Regions from separate parts of the Azospira sp. I09 genome, predicted to be linked through region 1. Evidence: predicted binding sites of a transcription regulator. Region 1 holds the regulator's gene; each other region holds the start of a gene.

What was found. The regulator FNR, encoded in region 1, switches genes on or off when oxygen is low (the NO sensors DNR and NnrR bind a similar motif). The targets are predictions, from matches to a motif close to TTGANCTAGNTCAA.
Region 2: a site for FNR is predicted at 3,660-3,673, ahead of AZSP09_RS00110 (hemerythrin domain-containing protein). Genes of this name have one in related genera too.
Region 3: a site for FNR is predicted at 2,087-2,100, ahead of paaK (phenylacetate--CoA ligase PaaK). Genes of this name have one in related genera too.

The regions. Positions count from the first base shown of each region.
Region 1 is NZ_AP021844.1:3,553,273-3,558,330, reverse strand. It holds gene AZSP09_RS16690 (universal stress protein) at 1-1, opposite strand, end outside; gene AZSP09_RS16685 (sulfite exporter TauE/SafE family protein) at 21-707, opposite strand; gene hemN (oxygen-independent coproporphyrinogen III oxidase) at 837-2,234, opposite strand; gene fnr (fumarate/nitrate reduction transcriptional regulator Fnr) at 2,386-3,132, shown strand; gene AZSP09_RS16670 (hemerythrin domain-containing protein) at 3,228-3,806, opposite strand; gene AZSP09_RS16665 (SirB2 family protein) at 3,817-4,203, opposite strand; gene AZSP09_RS16660 (NnrS family protein) at 4,223-5,058, opposite strand, start outside.
Region 2 is NZ_AP021844.1:20,294-25,351, reverse strand. It holds gene ntrB (nitrate ABC transporter permease) at 1-592, opposite strand, end outside; gene AZSP09_RS00120 (CmpA/NrtA family ABC transporter substrate-binding protein) at 741-2,018, opposite strand; gene AZSP09_RS00115 (Yip1 family protein) at 2,539-3,138, shown strand; gene AZSP09_RS00110 (hemerythrin domain-containing protein) at 3,184-3,579, opposite strand; gene AZSP09_RS00105 (ANTAR domain-containing response regulator) at 3,702-4,277, opposite strand; gene AZSP09_RS00100 (sirohydrochlorin chelatase) at 4,302-4,670, opposite strand; gene nirD (nitrite reductase small subunit NirD) at 4,882-5,058, opposite strand, start outside.
Region 3 is NZ_AP021844.1:3,345,977-3,351,034, forward strand. It holds gene AZSP09_RS15765 (MATE family efflux transporter) at 1-599, shown strand, start outside; gene paaK (phenylacetate--CoA ligase PaaK) at 698-2,014, opposite strand; gene AZSP09_RS15775 (DUF2889 domain-containing protein) at 2,248-2,799, shown strand; gene sucC (ADP-forming succinate--CoA ligase subunit beta) at 2,851-4,011, shown strand; gene sucD (succinate--CoA ligase subunit alpha) at 4,023-4,919, shown strand.

The sequences.
Region 1 (5,058 bases):
TCGTCTGCTCCTCAGCATTTCTAGATGTTATGGGCCAGACGCCAGGCGCCCAGCAGGCCCCACAGGCCGAAGCCGAGCACGCTCAGCCCGGCGATGCCGCGCACCCAGGGGCGCCGCACGAAATCCTTCAGCCGCGCCGCCAGGAGGCCGGCCAGCAGCAGATTGGGCAGGGTGCCCAGGCCGAAGGCCAGCATCACCGCGCCGCCCCGGGCGGCGCTGCCGCTCACCAGGGCGGTGGTCAGCACACTGTATACCAGACCGCAGGGCAGCCAGCCCCACAGCAAGCCCAGGGGAAAGGCCTGGGTCGGGCTGCGGGCGGGCAGAAAACGTTTGGAAAAGGGCTGCAGACGGCGCCACAGGCCCTGGCCTGCCCGCTCGGTCCACGCCAGGGCCTGGGTGGCACCGAGCAGATAGAGGCCCAGGGCCACCAGCATCAGGTTGGCCAGCACGTAGAGCACCAGGCGCAGGGACCATTGCTCTCCCAGGTGGGCGCCGGCCGCGCCGACGGCCCCCGCCAGGAGGCCGGCCAGGCCGTAGCTGGCGATACGCCCCAGGTTGTAGGCCAGATGCAGGGACCAGCGGCTGCCTCCGGCCTGCCCCAGGGACAGGGCGCCGACGATGCCGCCGCACATGCCGATGCAGTGGGTGCCGCCGAGAAAGCCGACGAGGAGGACGGAAAGCAGGGTGGGCAGGAAAGAGTCAGCCACGTGGGAGCGCCGTGCGGAAAGTGAAAAAGGCCATGGCCAAAATTATACCGGGCACTGGGGTTTCCCCCAGCGCCCGGCTTTTCCCCCCTGAGGCTTGCCTCAAGTTAAACGCGGTATCCCGTGGCCCGGTCAGATGACCTTGCTGTAACGGGTGCGCTGCCGATCGGCGCGCAGGTATTTGTCGAACACCATGGAGATGGCCCGCACCAGGAGACGTCCCGGGGGCAGCACGGTGATCCATTTGTCGTCCACCTTCACCAGACCGCCCCGCTCCAGTTCCTTCAGGTCCTCCAGCTCGGCGGCGAAGTACTTCTTGAAGTCGATCAGGTGGGCGATTTCGATGGACTCGGTGGAGATTTCGAAATGGCACATCAGGGCCTGGATGATGGAACGACGCAGCAGGTCGTCGGCGGTCAGCTCGATGCCCCGCAGCACCGGCAGCACGCCGGCGTCCAGGCGGTCATAGTACTCGTCCAGGGTGCGGTAGTTCTGGCTGTAGGTGGGCCCCACCTTGGCGATGGAGGAAATGCCGAAGGACAGCATGTCGCAGTCCGCATGGGTGGAGTAGCCCTGGAAATTGCGGTGCAGCCGGCCCTGGCGCTGGGCCACGGCCAGCTCGTCGTCCGGCTTGGCGAAGTGGTCCATGCCGATGAAGACGTAGCCGGCATCGGTCAGTTTCTTGATGGCCAGGGAGAGCAGCTGCAGACGCGTGTCGGCGTTGGGCAGATCGCTCTCGTTGATGCGCCGCTGGGGCTTGAAGAGGCCCGGCAGGTGGGCATAGTTGTAGATGGAGAGACGCTCCGGGTCCATGGCCAGGACCCGCTCCAGGGTGCGGTTGAAGCCCATCACCGTCTGGTGGGGCAGGCCGTAGATGAGGTCCACGCTGATGGACTTGAAGCCGCTCTTGCGCGCCTGGTCCATCACCGTGAAGGTTTCTTCCTCGGTCTGGATGCGATTGATGGCCTGCTGCACCCGCTCGTCGAAATCCTGGACGCCCAGGCTCATGCGGTTGAAGCCCAGCTCGCCGAGCAGGGCCACGGTGGGCCGGTCCACCTTGCGCGGATCCACTTCGATGGAAATCTCGGCCCCATCCACCAGCTTGAAATGGCGGTGGGTGAGGTCCATCAGCTGGTGCATTTCCTCATGGGAGAGGAAGGTGGGCGTGCCGCCGCCCCAGTGCAACTGGGAGACTTCCCGATCCCCATCCAGCAGGTACTCGGCCTGCAGGGCCATCTCCTTGCCCAGGTACTTGATGTACTTGGCGCTGCGGCCGTGATCCTTGGTGATGATCTTGTTACAGGCGCAGTAGTAGCAGATGGTGTTACAGAAGGGGATGTGGAAGTATAATGACAGCGGTCGGCTGATACCGCCGATGTTGCGTTTGCCCAACCACAGCTTCAGGGCCTCGGCATCGAAGGCTTCGACAAAACGGTCAGCCGTCGGATAGGACGTGTAGCGCGGTCCATTGACGTCGAAGCGGCGGATGATCTGGGGATCGAAAACCAGGTTGTTGGCGGTAAATGTCATTGAAAAACAGTCGTTGCAGAACCACACATTAGGTGCGGCTTATTATCGTGGTGCAGGAACTGGGGCACGTTGTCCTGGATCAAAGGCTTCCAAAGGGCCTTCCGGCGCAGGTTACCACCATCCGAACGCCCTTGGCCCAGCGAGGAACAGCATGCCGTTGAAGAAGACCAGCGCCCAAGAAATTACCCTGTCGGTCATCAAGACCGCCTGCTCGAACTGTAACCTGCAAGAACTGTGTCTTCCCTACGGTCTCAACGAGACCGAGATGTCCAAGCTGGACGAACTGGTCAGCACCCGCCGCAAGATCAAGCGCGGCGACCACCTGTACCGGGCCGGGGAGGCCTTCGAATCCATCTACGCCATCCGCGCCGGTTTCTTCAAGACCGACGTGCTGCTGGAAGACGGCCGCGACCAGGTCACCGGCTTCCAGATGGCCGGCGAGCTGCTGGGCCTGGACGGCATCAGCACCGAACACCATTCCTGTAACGCGGTGGCCCTGGAAGACAGCGAAGTCTGCATCATCCCCTTCCCCCGCCTGGAAGGCCTGTCCCGGGAGATCGTGGCCCTGCAGCACCACTTCCACAAGGTGATGAGCCGGGAGATCGTGCGCGACCACGGGGTCATGATGCTGCTCGGCACCATGCGGGCGGAAGAACGGCTGGCCGCCTTCCTCCTCAATCTCTCCCAGCGCTTCACCGCCCGGGGCTATTCCCACGCCGAGTTCTACCTGCGCATGACCCGGGAAGAAATCGGCAGCTACCTGGGCCTCAAGCTGGAAACCGTTTCCCGCGCCTTCTCCCGCTTCCAGGAAGAAGGTCTGATCGCCGTGCAGCAGAAGCACATCCGCATCCTGGACATCCCGGGCCTGAAAAAGCTGATGACCCACCAGTCGGCCTGATCCCGGGCAAGCATCAAACAAAAAAGCGGCTCCGCGGAGCCGCTTTTTTATTGCCCGGATTATTGCCCGGGCTTAGTCCAGGCGTGCCGGCAGTCCTACTGTTCCCCTTCCGGAAACACCGCCCCCCGCCGCGCCGCCATGCTGCGGCCGACGGCGGCCGCCTGCTCGGGGGACAGCAGGCGCCGCCCCAGGGACAGCAGCTCCCGGGTTTCCAGATCGATGTGTCCCAGATAAAGCTCGGCCAACCCTTCCACCATGGCCGCCGGCAGGGCCTCGCTGCATTCCCCCGGCTGGGCCGCGACGATGGCCTGCAGGCGGGCCAGCACCTCGTCCCGGGCCCGGTCCATGCGCCGGTGGTCGGCCAGGATGCGTTCGATGAGGGCCTCCACCTGGGCCGCCACCGCCGCTTCCCGGGCCACCGCCTGGCTCGCCCGCAGGGCAGGAAAGAGGTCATCCTCCTCGTCCGCATGGTGATGGGGAGCGGCCACTGAGAAATAGCGCAGCACGCCCTGGGCCGCCTCCCGGGCGGCCTGGTCGGCGCCGTGCCGGGGCAGGTGCTGCACCAGGCGACGCAGGGTCTCGATCTGGGCCTGGATGCGACCGTGGCAGGCATCCAGCATTTCCAGGGGTTCGTCGAAACTGGGGGCGGCGGCGCCCAACAGGCTGTGGCTCATGCAATTCCTTTCACAGACCGGCGAAGAAGCCGGCGGGATGACGCGTCAGGGCAACGGAAACGATATAGGCGAAACACGACAGGGCCATGACGAAAAAGATGCCCCGCACCGCCTTGCTGCGCCCCCGCTTGAGGGCCACGCTGCCGCAGCCGATGTAGGCCAGCAGGGCCAGCACCTTGGCCGTCAGCCAGCCCTGGACGACGGGATACTGGCCGGAGAGAAAGGCCAGGGCCAGGGCGCTGCCGAGCAGCAGGGTGTCCACCACATGGGGCGCCACCCGCGGCAGGCGCCCCTGCAGGCGGGGCGACTCCTGCAGCATCCAAAATCCGCGCAGGAGGAATCCAAGGCCGGAGAGGACGACGCAGGTGATGTGCAGATGCTTGAGGGCCAGGTACATGGGATGGCTCCGCGATCCGTCAGCCGGGCTGGCCGTCGGGCCGGGGCCGCAGGTACATGGTGCCGTGGCGCCGCACCCACAGGGCGAACACCAGGAGCCAGGCCAGGCTGGCCAGCCACTGCAGGTTGAAGGGGCCGGACAGGGGCAGAAACTCGCCGGCGATGCGCAGCAGGGGCACGCTCTGGAACAGCCAAAACAGGGGCCAGGTGGTCTGATCCCCGGCGTTGATGGGCCGGCCCGAATGCCCCAGGGTGACCCGGGTGACCATGCCCAGCAGCATGGAAACGAAATAGCCGATGCTGATGGCGTGCAGGGGCGCCAGGCCGCCGAAGCTGCCGCCCAGCGCCAGGGCCAGCCCCTGGCAGGCATAGAGCACCAGCCCCAGGCCCAGCCAGACGGTGGCGCCATGGATCATGGCCAGCATGGGCACCGCCAGGCTGCGCCGAAGCTGCCACTTCCAGGAGAAATGGATGACCACGGCGGCGGCAACGGCGTCCGGCAGCCACAGGGCACCGTGCCAGCCGGCCAGGGCCAGCAGGGCGTGGCCGAGGAAGCAGGCCAGCACCAGCCACAGCAGGGGCATGGGCCGGTAGATGGTGTAGTTCTTCAGCACCGCTGCAGTGAAGAAGGGCAGCATGCGATGGCTGACGATGAAGAACACCGGCAGCAGGCAGCCCCACAGCCCCAGCTCGATGCCGGCCCGCACCCCATCGCCGGCCATGGCCGCCAGGCCCCAGGCATAGGCCCAGAGGGCGACCAGGCCCAGACCCAGGGCGGCCAGCAGCGCGTAGGCGTGGGAACGGTCCGGGGCGAAGCCCCGGGGTTGGGGCCAGGTCACGGCCCGGGCCAGGGCGA
Region 2 (5,058 bases), 240 kb from region 1:
TCAGGTAGTCCTTGGGAATGCGCTGCACACCCACGGCGGTGTTGATGATCATGGGCCAGATGGAGGAAATGAAGATGACCCAGATGGCCGCCGGGTTGGCCGCCTTGAACACCAGCAGGCCGATGGGCAGCCAGGCCAGGGGCGAGACGGGCCGCAGCAGGCTGATGATGGGCGACATCATGCGGTTGAGGAAATCGAAACGGCCCAGCAGGAAACCGGCGGGAATGCCGATGAGGGCGGCCATGCCGAAGCCGATGCCGACCCGTTGCAGGGAGTTGAGGATGTTCCAGCCGATACCCATGTCGTTGGGACCGTTCTGGTAGAAGGGATCGGCAAAGAGCTGCACCGCCGAGGCCCAGGTCTTGGCCGGGCCGGGCAGCTGGGGGCTGGTCATGGAGACCAGGTACCAGAGGCCGACGAAGACGGCCAGGCCGATCAGGGGCGGCAGCACCACCTTGAGCACACCCACCAGGGCCTCGTTGCTGCGCCGGCCGGCGGCAGCCCGGCCCGGCTCCTGCGCCGATGGCGACACCGGGGCCGCCGTCACGGAGGCGGCCGGGCCGCTCCCCACACTGCTGTCATTCATGGCCATGGCGGCTGCTCCCTGGTCTGTTGCATCGTTCGTCGGGCTGGCCGCCAGCGCGGTGTTGCCCTGAATCAAAGTCATCGTCGTCATGATCATTCCCCCATGCACGGATGGAGGCGGCCCCCGGCCCCGCCGGGACGGCCGCCGGTTGCTTTTAGGCGCGCACCTTGAAACTGGCGGCGTATTTCTTCGGGTCCTTGCCGTCCCACACCACGCCGTCGATCAGCTTGGAGGAACGCAGGTCGCTCTTGGGCACGGCCACCCCGGCCTTCTCCGCCGCCTGACGGTACAGGCCCACCTGGTTGATGGCCTTGGCCACGCCCAGGTAGTCCGGATCGTCCTTGAGCAGGCCCCAGCGGCGGTGCTGGGTGAGGAACCACATGCCGTCGGAGAGGTAGGGGAAATTCACCTGGCCGTCGTTGAAGAACTTCATGTGGTTCTTGTCGTCCCAGGTCTTGCCGATGCCGTTGCTGTAGCGGCCCAGCATGCGGTCCAGGATCACGTCCACATCCGTATTGACGTAGGCCTTGGCGGCAATGGTCTCGGCCGTCTCCCGGCGGTTGGCCAGGGAGGCGTCGATCCAGCGGGACGCCTCCAGGATGGCGGCGGTGACGGCCACGGCGGTCTTCGGGTGCTTGGCCGCCCAGTCGGCGGTGGTGCCCAGCACCTTTTCCGGATGGTCGGTCCAGATGTCCTGGGTGGTGGCGGCGGTGAAGCCCACCTTGTCGATGATGGCCCGGGCGTTCCAGGGCTCGCCGACACAGTAGCCGTCCATATTGCCCACCCGCATATTGGCCACCATCTGGGGGGGCGGCACGGTGATGGTCTTGACGTCCTTCATGGGGTTGATGTCGTGGGCCGCCAGCCAGTAGTAGAGCCACATGGCGTGGGTGCCCGTGGGGAAGGTCTGGGCGAAGGTGAATTCCCGCTTCTCGCTGCTGATCAGTTTCTTTAGGGCGGCGCCGTCGGTGACGCCCTTGTCCTTCAGCTGGCTGGAGAGGGTGATGCCCTGGCCGTTGTTGTTGAGGGTCATGAGGCTGGCCATGTCCTTCTTCGGCCCGCCGATGCCCAGGTGCACGCCGTAGATGAGGCCGTACAGCACGTGGGCCGCATCCAGTTCCCCATTCACCAGCTTGTCGCGCACGGCGGCCCAGGAGGCCTCCTTGGTGGGCACGATCTTGATGCCGTACTTCTTGTCGAAGCCCTTGGCCGCGGCCATGACCACGGAGGCGCAGTCAGTCAGGGGAATGAAGCCGATCTTCACCTCGGTCTTTTCCGGTGCGTCGGAACCGGCGGCAAAGGCGGCGGCACGCAGACCGGGAGTCAGGCCCATGAGCGCTGCTCCCAGGCCCAGGAGGCCGGCGGATTTGACGAACTCGCGGCGTTCCGCCGCCACGGCATCGGGTGCCTCGAATTGCTTTTGCTTGGACATTCCATGCTCCTTGACCTCAGAAAAAAGAAAAGGCGTCACACCCGCGTGAGAGGAGAGAGAACACGCGGATGGACGCCTTTGTCCGTTTGCCGGTCAGGGCTTCACTGCTCTGTCCGGCGTTGCTCGAACCGCCATTGGTCCGACTTACGAGCTAGTTCAGCAACCACCGTGCCAGGCAACGAAAATATCAAAAATACAGTTTTAATTCATAAAGATAGATAGATCTTCACCGCCCCGAAAAAATCCATTCGCGGCACCGGAGCGCACTGCTGCGGTGCGCCATGGCGTGACCGCCGCACAAGAAGGGGGAACCCGGGCCGGCGGTTGCAGCGACAGCGGCGGAAGGACAGCGGAATGGGGAGCGGCGGCGGGAGAGGAAAGGGGAACGGCGAAAGCGCCGCCCCCATCTATGACCAAACGCCTAAAGACACTGGCATCCGATGTTCTTATGATTATCGGGTTGTTGATGGCATGCAACACAAAACAATGCTCCCGCACGTATCGGGAGCGGGAGGGAAACATGGATATCCAGCAACAGCCCATGGAAGCCCCGCGTTTACTGTCGGGCTGGATGATGGGCAGTGCAGGCACGCAGGAAAACCACGACATCCTTTGGGACGACGTGGAGCATCTGCCCTCCGCCGCCGTCAGTTTTCTCCTCATCGCCCTGCCCCTCTCCCTGCTGCTGCCGGTGATGGCCAACTTCGCCGGCAACGCCTACGGCAACCGCATCATCGCCGGCTTCATTGCCCCCAGCTGGGAACGCCTGCTGCTCATCCTGGCCTGGGAACTGCTGATGGTGCCCCTGCTGGCGGGCGTCGCCCACCTGGCCGGGCGCTTCTTCCAGGTGCCGGTGAACCGGCGCCAGGCCTTCCTGGTGGTGACCCTCAGCACCATTCCCCTATGGCTGGCCTCCCTGGCCCTGGCCGTGCCCAGCCTGATTTTCATCCTCATCACCGGCATGGTCGCCCTGGCCCTTTCCAGCTACGCCATGTACCGCTGCATCCGCCGCCTGCTGGCGGTGGAGGACGACTGCCTGGCCACCCTCTTCTGCGGCGTCATCATGGTCTGCGCCCTGCCGGCGTGGACCGTCATCCTGGCCCTGGTCCTGATCCACTAGACCAGGGCTCCATCGCCCCCGCCGGGGCCACGCCCCGGCACAACCTCAGCCGACGGTGAAGGCCGGATATTCCTGGGCCTTCTCGAACAACTCCCGTTCCTCGAAACGCACGTGGTCGCTCAGGGCTGTAGCGAAGGCTTCCAGGGCGCCCCGGTCGCCCCGGCCGATGCGCTCGGCCAGGCCCCGCAGCTGGGCGTGCTCGGCCAGGGTACGGGCCACCAGCTGGTGCTCGCCGGCGGCTTCCAGCCAGGGCAGCAATTCCTCTTCCTCGCGCTGGAAGTGGGGTTCCAGCTCGGTGGCGAAGAGGCTCGACATCTGGCCCGCCAGGGCGTTCATGGCCTCCTGGTCGGCCGCCAGCACGGCCTTGCGGCAATCCAGGGACAGCTTGAGGGCGGTGTGGTGTTCGCGGGACAACTGCAACAGGGCGGGATGGCGTTTCATGGCGGACTCCCGGAAAGGGTGATGGGAGACAGTATGGCGCCGGACGGGGAACCAGGGCCAGGATGCAAATCAAACCCGGCATCACCCGGGTCAAAGCCAGGGGTGGGCCGGCAGCCCGGCCTTCAGAGCAGGACCTTGGCCATCTCGATGACGTCCCGGGAGACCCGGGAGATGCTCTGGCCCCGGTCCATGGCCAGGCGGCGCAGGGCGTGGTAGGCCTCTTCCTCTTCCATCTTGCGGGTCTTCATGAGCAGGCCCTTGGCCCGTTCGATGATCTTGCGGTCGGACAGCTTCTGCGTGGTTTCCGCCAGCTCCCGACGCAGGGCCAGGGTTTCCTCGAAGCGGGCCCGGGCCACCTCGACGATGGGCTTGATGCGGGCCGGGTCCAGGCCGTCCACCACGTAGGAGGAGACGCCGGCCTTCATGGCCTCCCGGATCAGGCCCGAATCGTCGTCGTTGGCGAAAATGATCACCGGCCGGGGCATGTCCCGGTTCATGGCGGAAAGGTGTTCCAAAGTATCCCGGCTGGGGCTGTCGGTTTCGATGAGGATGACGTCGGGCTTCAGTTCCTCCACCCTTCCCGCCAGGTCCAGGGACGAGGCCAGCACGGCCGCCACCTGGTGGCCGGCCTTGACCAGGCCGGCGCAGATGTCGGCGGCCCGGCTCTGGGATTCATCGATGACGAGAACGCGCAGCATGGGTCGGAGGATTCCTGAAAAGGCCTAGTCGAGGGCCAGGATGTGCTCGGCCATGGCGTCGATCACGCCCGGAGCTTCGCCGATGGCGCCGGCGATGTGGATGCTGAGCTGGGGATGCTGGCGTGCCGCGGCTTCCACCTGTAAGGGCAAATCCCGCTTCAGGTGGCCGCTCTGGGCCATGAACATGGGCGCCAGGCGGATGCTGGTGACGCCCTCGTCGGCCAGCTGGGCGACGCACTGTTCCAGGGTCGGTTCCATGAATTCGAGGAAGGCCAGGGCGACGCGGCGCTGGGGCTCCCGCGCCTGGATGGCGCGCTGCACGCGCTGCATGGGCTCGGCCCACTGGGGGTCCCGGGCGCCGTGGCCGAAAAGGATGAGGGCAGTTTGGGTCATGTCTGGATTATGGGTGAAGGCAAGGGGCGAGGGAATTGATCGATATCGCCTTTTGCCGCAGCCGGCAAAGGCCGCGACGCCCCCTGCTTCGGCCGCCGGAACGGCCATTGGTTCCATGCCATTGCCAGGAGGCAGCAGGGACGGACTTCTCCACCATGGCATGGCCGTCAGGCCCGTCCCTTCTGCCTCTCCGGGCATGGCCGTTTCCCCGTCAGGCCTGGAGCCAGACCCGGCCGTCTTCCACCTTCACCTGGAAGCGGGCGGTACAGCCCTGGTCCGGCGCCACCGCCTCGCCGCTGGCCAGCTCGATGTTCCAGCTGTGCAGGGGGCAGGTCACCCGCTGGCCGTGCACGATGCCCTGGGAGAGGGGCCCGCCCTTGTGGGGGCA
Region 3 (5,058 bases), 210 kb from region 1:
CCAACCTGGTGGAAATCAGCGCCTTCACCCTGATCGCCCTCTTCATCGCCCGGGAAGGAGCAACCGTGGTGGCGGGGCACCGCATCGTCGCCAACCTGGCGGCCCTGCTCTACATGCTGCCCCTGGCGGTGGCCATCGCCACCCTGGCCCGGGTCGGGCGGGCGGCCGGGGCCCGGGATTCGGCCGGCATGGAGCGGGCGGTCGGTGCCGGCATGGTCCTGGCCACCGGTCTGTCGCTGCTGTTTGGGGGCTTGCTGTGGTGGGGTGCCGGGCCCCTGGTGGGAGCCGCCACGGGGGATGGCCGGGTGGCCGCGGTAGCCGTCGGCCTGGTGGGTTATCTGGCGGCCTACCAGCTGTTCGACGCGATCCAGACGGTGGCGGGTTTTTCCCTGCGGGGCTGCAAGATCACCTTCCTGCCCATGCTGATCCATACCCTCTGCTTCTGGGGTGTCGGCCTGGGGGGCGGCTGGTGGCTGGCCTACGGCAGCCCGGCCATGGGCGTGGCCGGCTACTGGGCCGCATCCGCCGCCAGCCTGGTGCTGGCGGCGGTGCTGCTGGGCGGCCTGCTGTGGCGGGTGCTGGCGGCAACCCGGGAATAGGGCGCTTCGCCGCTCCTGCCTGAAAAGGCGCGTCCCGTCTCGTTGTCAGGCAAGGCACGGCTGGCAGCGGCGTCCTGCCTGCCTTCCAGGTGATGCCGCTATTGCGGCCGCTTGTCCACCACCCGCCGGGCCTTGCCGCCGACGGCCCGTTCGATGCTGCCCACCGCCTCCACCCGCACCCGGGTGGAAATGCCGATGTAGGACTTGATGTGATGCTGCAGCTCCCGCGCCGCCTGCTCGGAGACGTGGGTGCCCGCATTGGCGAACTCGGGTTTCAGTTCCACCCGGATGTCCAGCTTGTCCAAATGGCCTTCACGCCACACCTCCAGCTGGTAATGGGGCGACAGCTCGGCCTGCTTGAGCACGAATTCCTCGATCTGGCTGGGGAAGACGTTGACGCCGCGGATGATCAGCATGTCGTCGGAACGGCCGGTGATCTTGCCGATGCGGCGGAAGCTGCGGGCCGTGGGCGGCAGCAGGGTGGTCAGGTCCCGGGTGCGGTAGCGCACCACCGGCATGCCCTCCTTGGTCAGGGAGGTGAACACCAGTTCGCCGTGGGCGCCGTCGGGCAGGACTTCGCCGGTGTTGGGGTCGATGATCTCCGGGTAGAAGTGGTCTTCCCAGATGGTGGGGCCGTCCCGGGATTCGATGCATTCGCTGGCGACGCCGGGGCCCATCACTTCCGACAGGCCGTAGAGGTCCATGGCGGCGATGCCGAAGCGGCGCTCGATCTCCGCCCGCATGCTTTCGCCCCAGGGCTCGGCGCCGAAGAGTCCGATGCGCAGGCTGGAGCCGGCCAGGTCGAAGCCCTGGTGCTCGCATTCGTCGGCCAGGTTGAGGGCGTAGGAGGGCGTCACCACCAGCACCGTGGGCTTGAAGTCGGCGATGAGCTGCACCTGGCGCTCGGTCTGGCCGCCGGAAACGGGCACCGCCGTGGCGCCCAGGCGCTCGACGCCGTAATGGACGCCGAGGCCGCCGGTGAACAGGCCGTAGCCGTGGGCTACATGGACGATGTCCTCCGGTCCGGCGCCGGCGGCGCGCAGGGCCCGGGCCATGATGTCGGCCCAGCGGTCGATGTCGCCGGCGGTGTAGCCGACCACGGTGGGCTTGCCGGTGGTGCCGCTGGAGGCGTGCACCCGCACGATGTCCCGCATGGGCACGGCGAAAAGGCCGTAGGGGTAGTTGTCCCGCAGGTCCTGTTTGCCGGTGAAGGGGAACCTGGCCAGGTCCGCCAGGGTCTTCAGGTCGTCCGGATGGACCCCATGGGTGTCGAACTTGGCCCGGGTATGGGGCACCTTCTCGTAGGCGTGGCGCAGGGTCTGTTGCAGGCGCTTGAGCTGCAGGGCGGCGATTTCGTCCCGGCTGGCGCGGGCGATGCGTTCCCCTTCCAGGGCGGCGGCGGACTCCCGGTGCATGGTTTTCTCCCCGACTTTTTGTCGTTGTAATAATGCTGTCCGGGATTCTGGGGGCGGCGGGGCGGGGGGCGCTTAATCTGGATCAAATGGAGGCGCTGCGGGCCCGGGATTTGTATCCATAATTATGAATGCAAAACAGCGGGGCGCCTTTTTTCTTGTGTTAATATTGGCGGACTAACAATAAGATAGCGCTCCGCTGCTGTAATCCGTTGCATAAAGAATCCGGCCTCCCCATGCCACTTTCCCCTGCCCCTGTTGCCCGCCAGCGCCTGCACGTCCGCAGCATCCAGTTGTATGGCTTCAAGCGCGAGGATGGTCTGTGGGACGTGGAGGCGCGTCTGACCGACGTCAAGGATCATGATTACCCCCTTTCCTCCGGGCTGCGGCCAGCAGGAGAACCGGTGCACGATATGTGGGTACGGGTCACCATCGATCGGGAATTCAACATTCTCGCGGCGGAGACCCGGACGGACGGCATGCCCTATGTGGGACAATGCGACCGTATCAACGCGGATTACAACAGGCTGGTAGGCTTGAATCTGTTTCACGGCTTCCGCAGGGCGGTCAAGGAGCGTTTTGGCGATGTCAAAGGCTGCTCCCATCTGACCGAGCTGGTCATGGTGCTGCCGACGGCGGCGATCCAGACCTTTGCCAGTGAAATGAAAGACAACGAGGACCATGGTCACAAGCCTTATCAGCTTGACCGCTGCCATGCCCTCGAATCCACTTCGGAAGCGGTCCAGCGCTATTACCCGCGCTGGTACCGTGACCAGAAAATGGGGTAGGGGAGACACTCCTGCCTTTTGCTCGCAACTTCAACCAAGCAAGGAAAGCGCATGAAAATTCATGAATATCAGGGTAAGGAGATCCTGAGAAAGTTCGGCGTGACGACGCCGCGCGGCAAGCCTGCCTTCTCCGTCGACGAAGCTGTCAAGGTCGCCGAGGAACTGGGCGGCAAGGTGTGGGTCGTGAAGGCCCAGATTCACGCTGGTGGCCGCGGCAAGGGCGGTGGCGTGAAGGTTGCCAAGTCCCTGGATGAAGTGCGCCAATACGCCACCCAGATTCTGGGCATGCAACTGGTGACCCACCAGACCGGCCCGGAAGGCCAGAAGGTCCGCCGCCTGCTGATTGAAGAAGGCGCCGACATCAAGAAGGAATACTACCTGGCTGTCCTGACCGACCGCGCTACCCAGAAGGTCGCCGTCATGGCCTCCTCCGAAGGCGGCATGGACATCGAGGAAGTGGCCCATGCCACCCCCGAGAAGATCCTCAAGGAATTCGTTGATCCCCTGGTCGGCATCACCGACCAGCAGACCCTGAACCTGGCCCAGGGCATCGGCGTTCCCGCCGACTCCGTGGCCAAGGCCCAGGCCGAGATCAAGAAGCTGTACCAGTGCTACATGGAAACCGATGCCTCCCTGGCGGAAATCAACCCGCTGATCCTGGAAGGCAACGGCAACATCAAGGCTCTGGACGCCAAGTTCAATTTCGACTCCAACGCCCTCTTCCGTCATCCCGAAATCGTTGAATACCGCGATCTGGATGAAGAAGATGCCGACGAAATCGAAGCCTCCAAGTTCGACCTGGCCTACATCTCCCTGGACGGCAACATCGGCTGTCTGGTGAACGGTGCCGGTCTGGCCATGGCCACCATGGACACCATCAAGCTGTTCGGCGCCGAGCCGGCCAACTTCCTGGACGTGGGCGGCGGTGCCACCACCGAGAAGGTCACCGAAGCCTTCAAGATCATGCTCAAGAACCCCAAGGTCAAGGGCATCCTGGTCAACATCTTCGGCGGCATCATGAAGTGCGACACCATCGCCACCGGCGTGGTGACCGCGGCCAAGGAAGTGAACCTGTCCGTGCCGCTGGTGGTCCGCATGAAGGGCACCAACGAGGACCTGGGCAAGCAGATCCTGAAGGATTCCGGTCTGCCGATCATTTCCGCCGATACCATGGCCGAAGCGGCCCAGAAGATCGTCGACGCGGTCAAGTAAGGAGTTATTGAATGTCCATCCTGATCAACAAAGACACCAAGGTCATCACCCAGGGCATCACCGGCAAGACCGGCCAGTTCCATACGGAAAAGTGCCAGGAATACGCCAACGGCAAGAACTGCTTCGTTGCCGGCGTGAACCCCAAGAAGGCTGGCGAGAAGATCTTCGACATCCCCATCTACGCCACCGTCAAGGAAGCTGCCAAGGACACCGGCGCCACCGTTTCCGTCATCTACGTGCCGCCCGCCGGCGCTGCTGCCGCCATCTGGGAAGCCGTTGAAGCCGACCTGGACCTGGCCATCTGCATCACCGAAGGCATCCCCGTGCGGGACATGCTGGAAGTGCGCAACAAGATGAAGGAAAAGGAAGCCAAGGGCGGCAAGAAGACCCTGCTGCTGGGCCCCAACTGCCCCGGCCTGATCACCCCCGATGAAATCAAGATCGGCATCATGCCCGGTCACATCCACAAGAAGGGTCGCATCGGCGTGGTTTCCCGCTCCGGCACCCTGACCTACGAAGCCGTTGCCCAGCTGACCGAAATCGGTCTGGGCCAGTCTTCCGCCGTGGGTATCGGTGGCGACCCCATCAACGGTCTGAAGCACATCGACGTCATGAAGATGTTCAATGACGATCCGGATACCGACGCCGTCATCATGATTGGCGAAATCGGCGGTCCCGATGAAGCCGAAGCCGCCATGTGGTGCAAGGCCAACATGAAGAAGCCCATCGTCGGCTTCATCGCCGGTGTGACTGCCCCCGCGGGCAAGCGCATGGGCCATGCTGGCGCCCTGATTTCCGGTGGTGCCGACACCGCTGACGCCAAGCTCGCCATCATGGAAGAGTGCGGCTTCACCGTGACCCGCAACCCCTCCGAAATGGGCCGTCTGCTCAAGGGTCTGCTGAAGTAAGCAGCGTCCCCGGCGCAATGCCAAGGCGGGCCTTCTGGCCCGCCTTTTTCTTTTGGGGCGTGCCCTGGGAGGCGGGCGGGGCGCCGCTGCTGGCGATGCCATGACGGAAATGCCCGTCCTTCCTGCCTGAGCGGCCCCA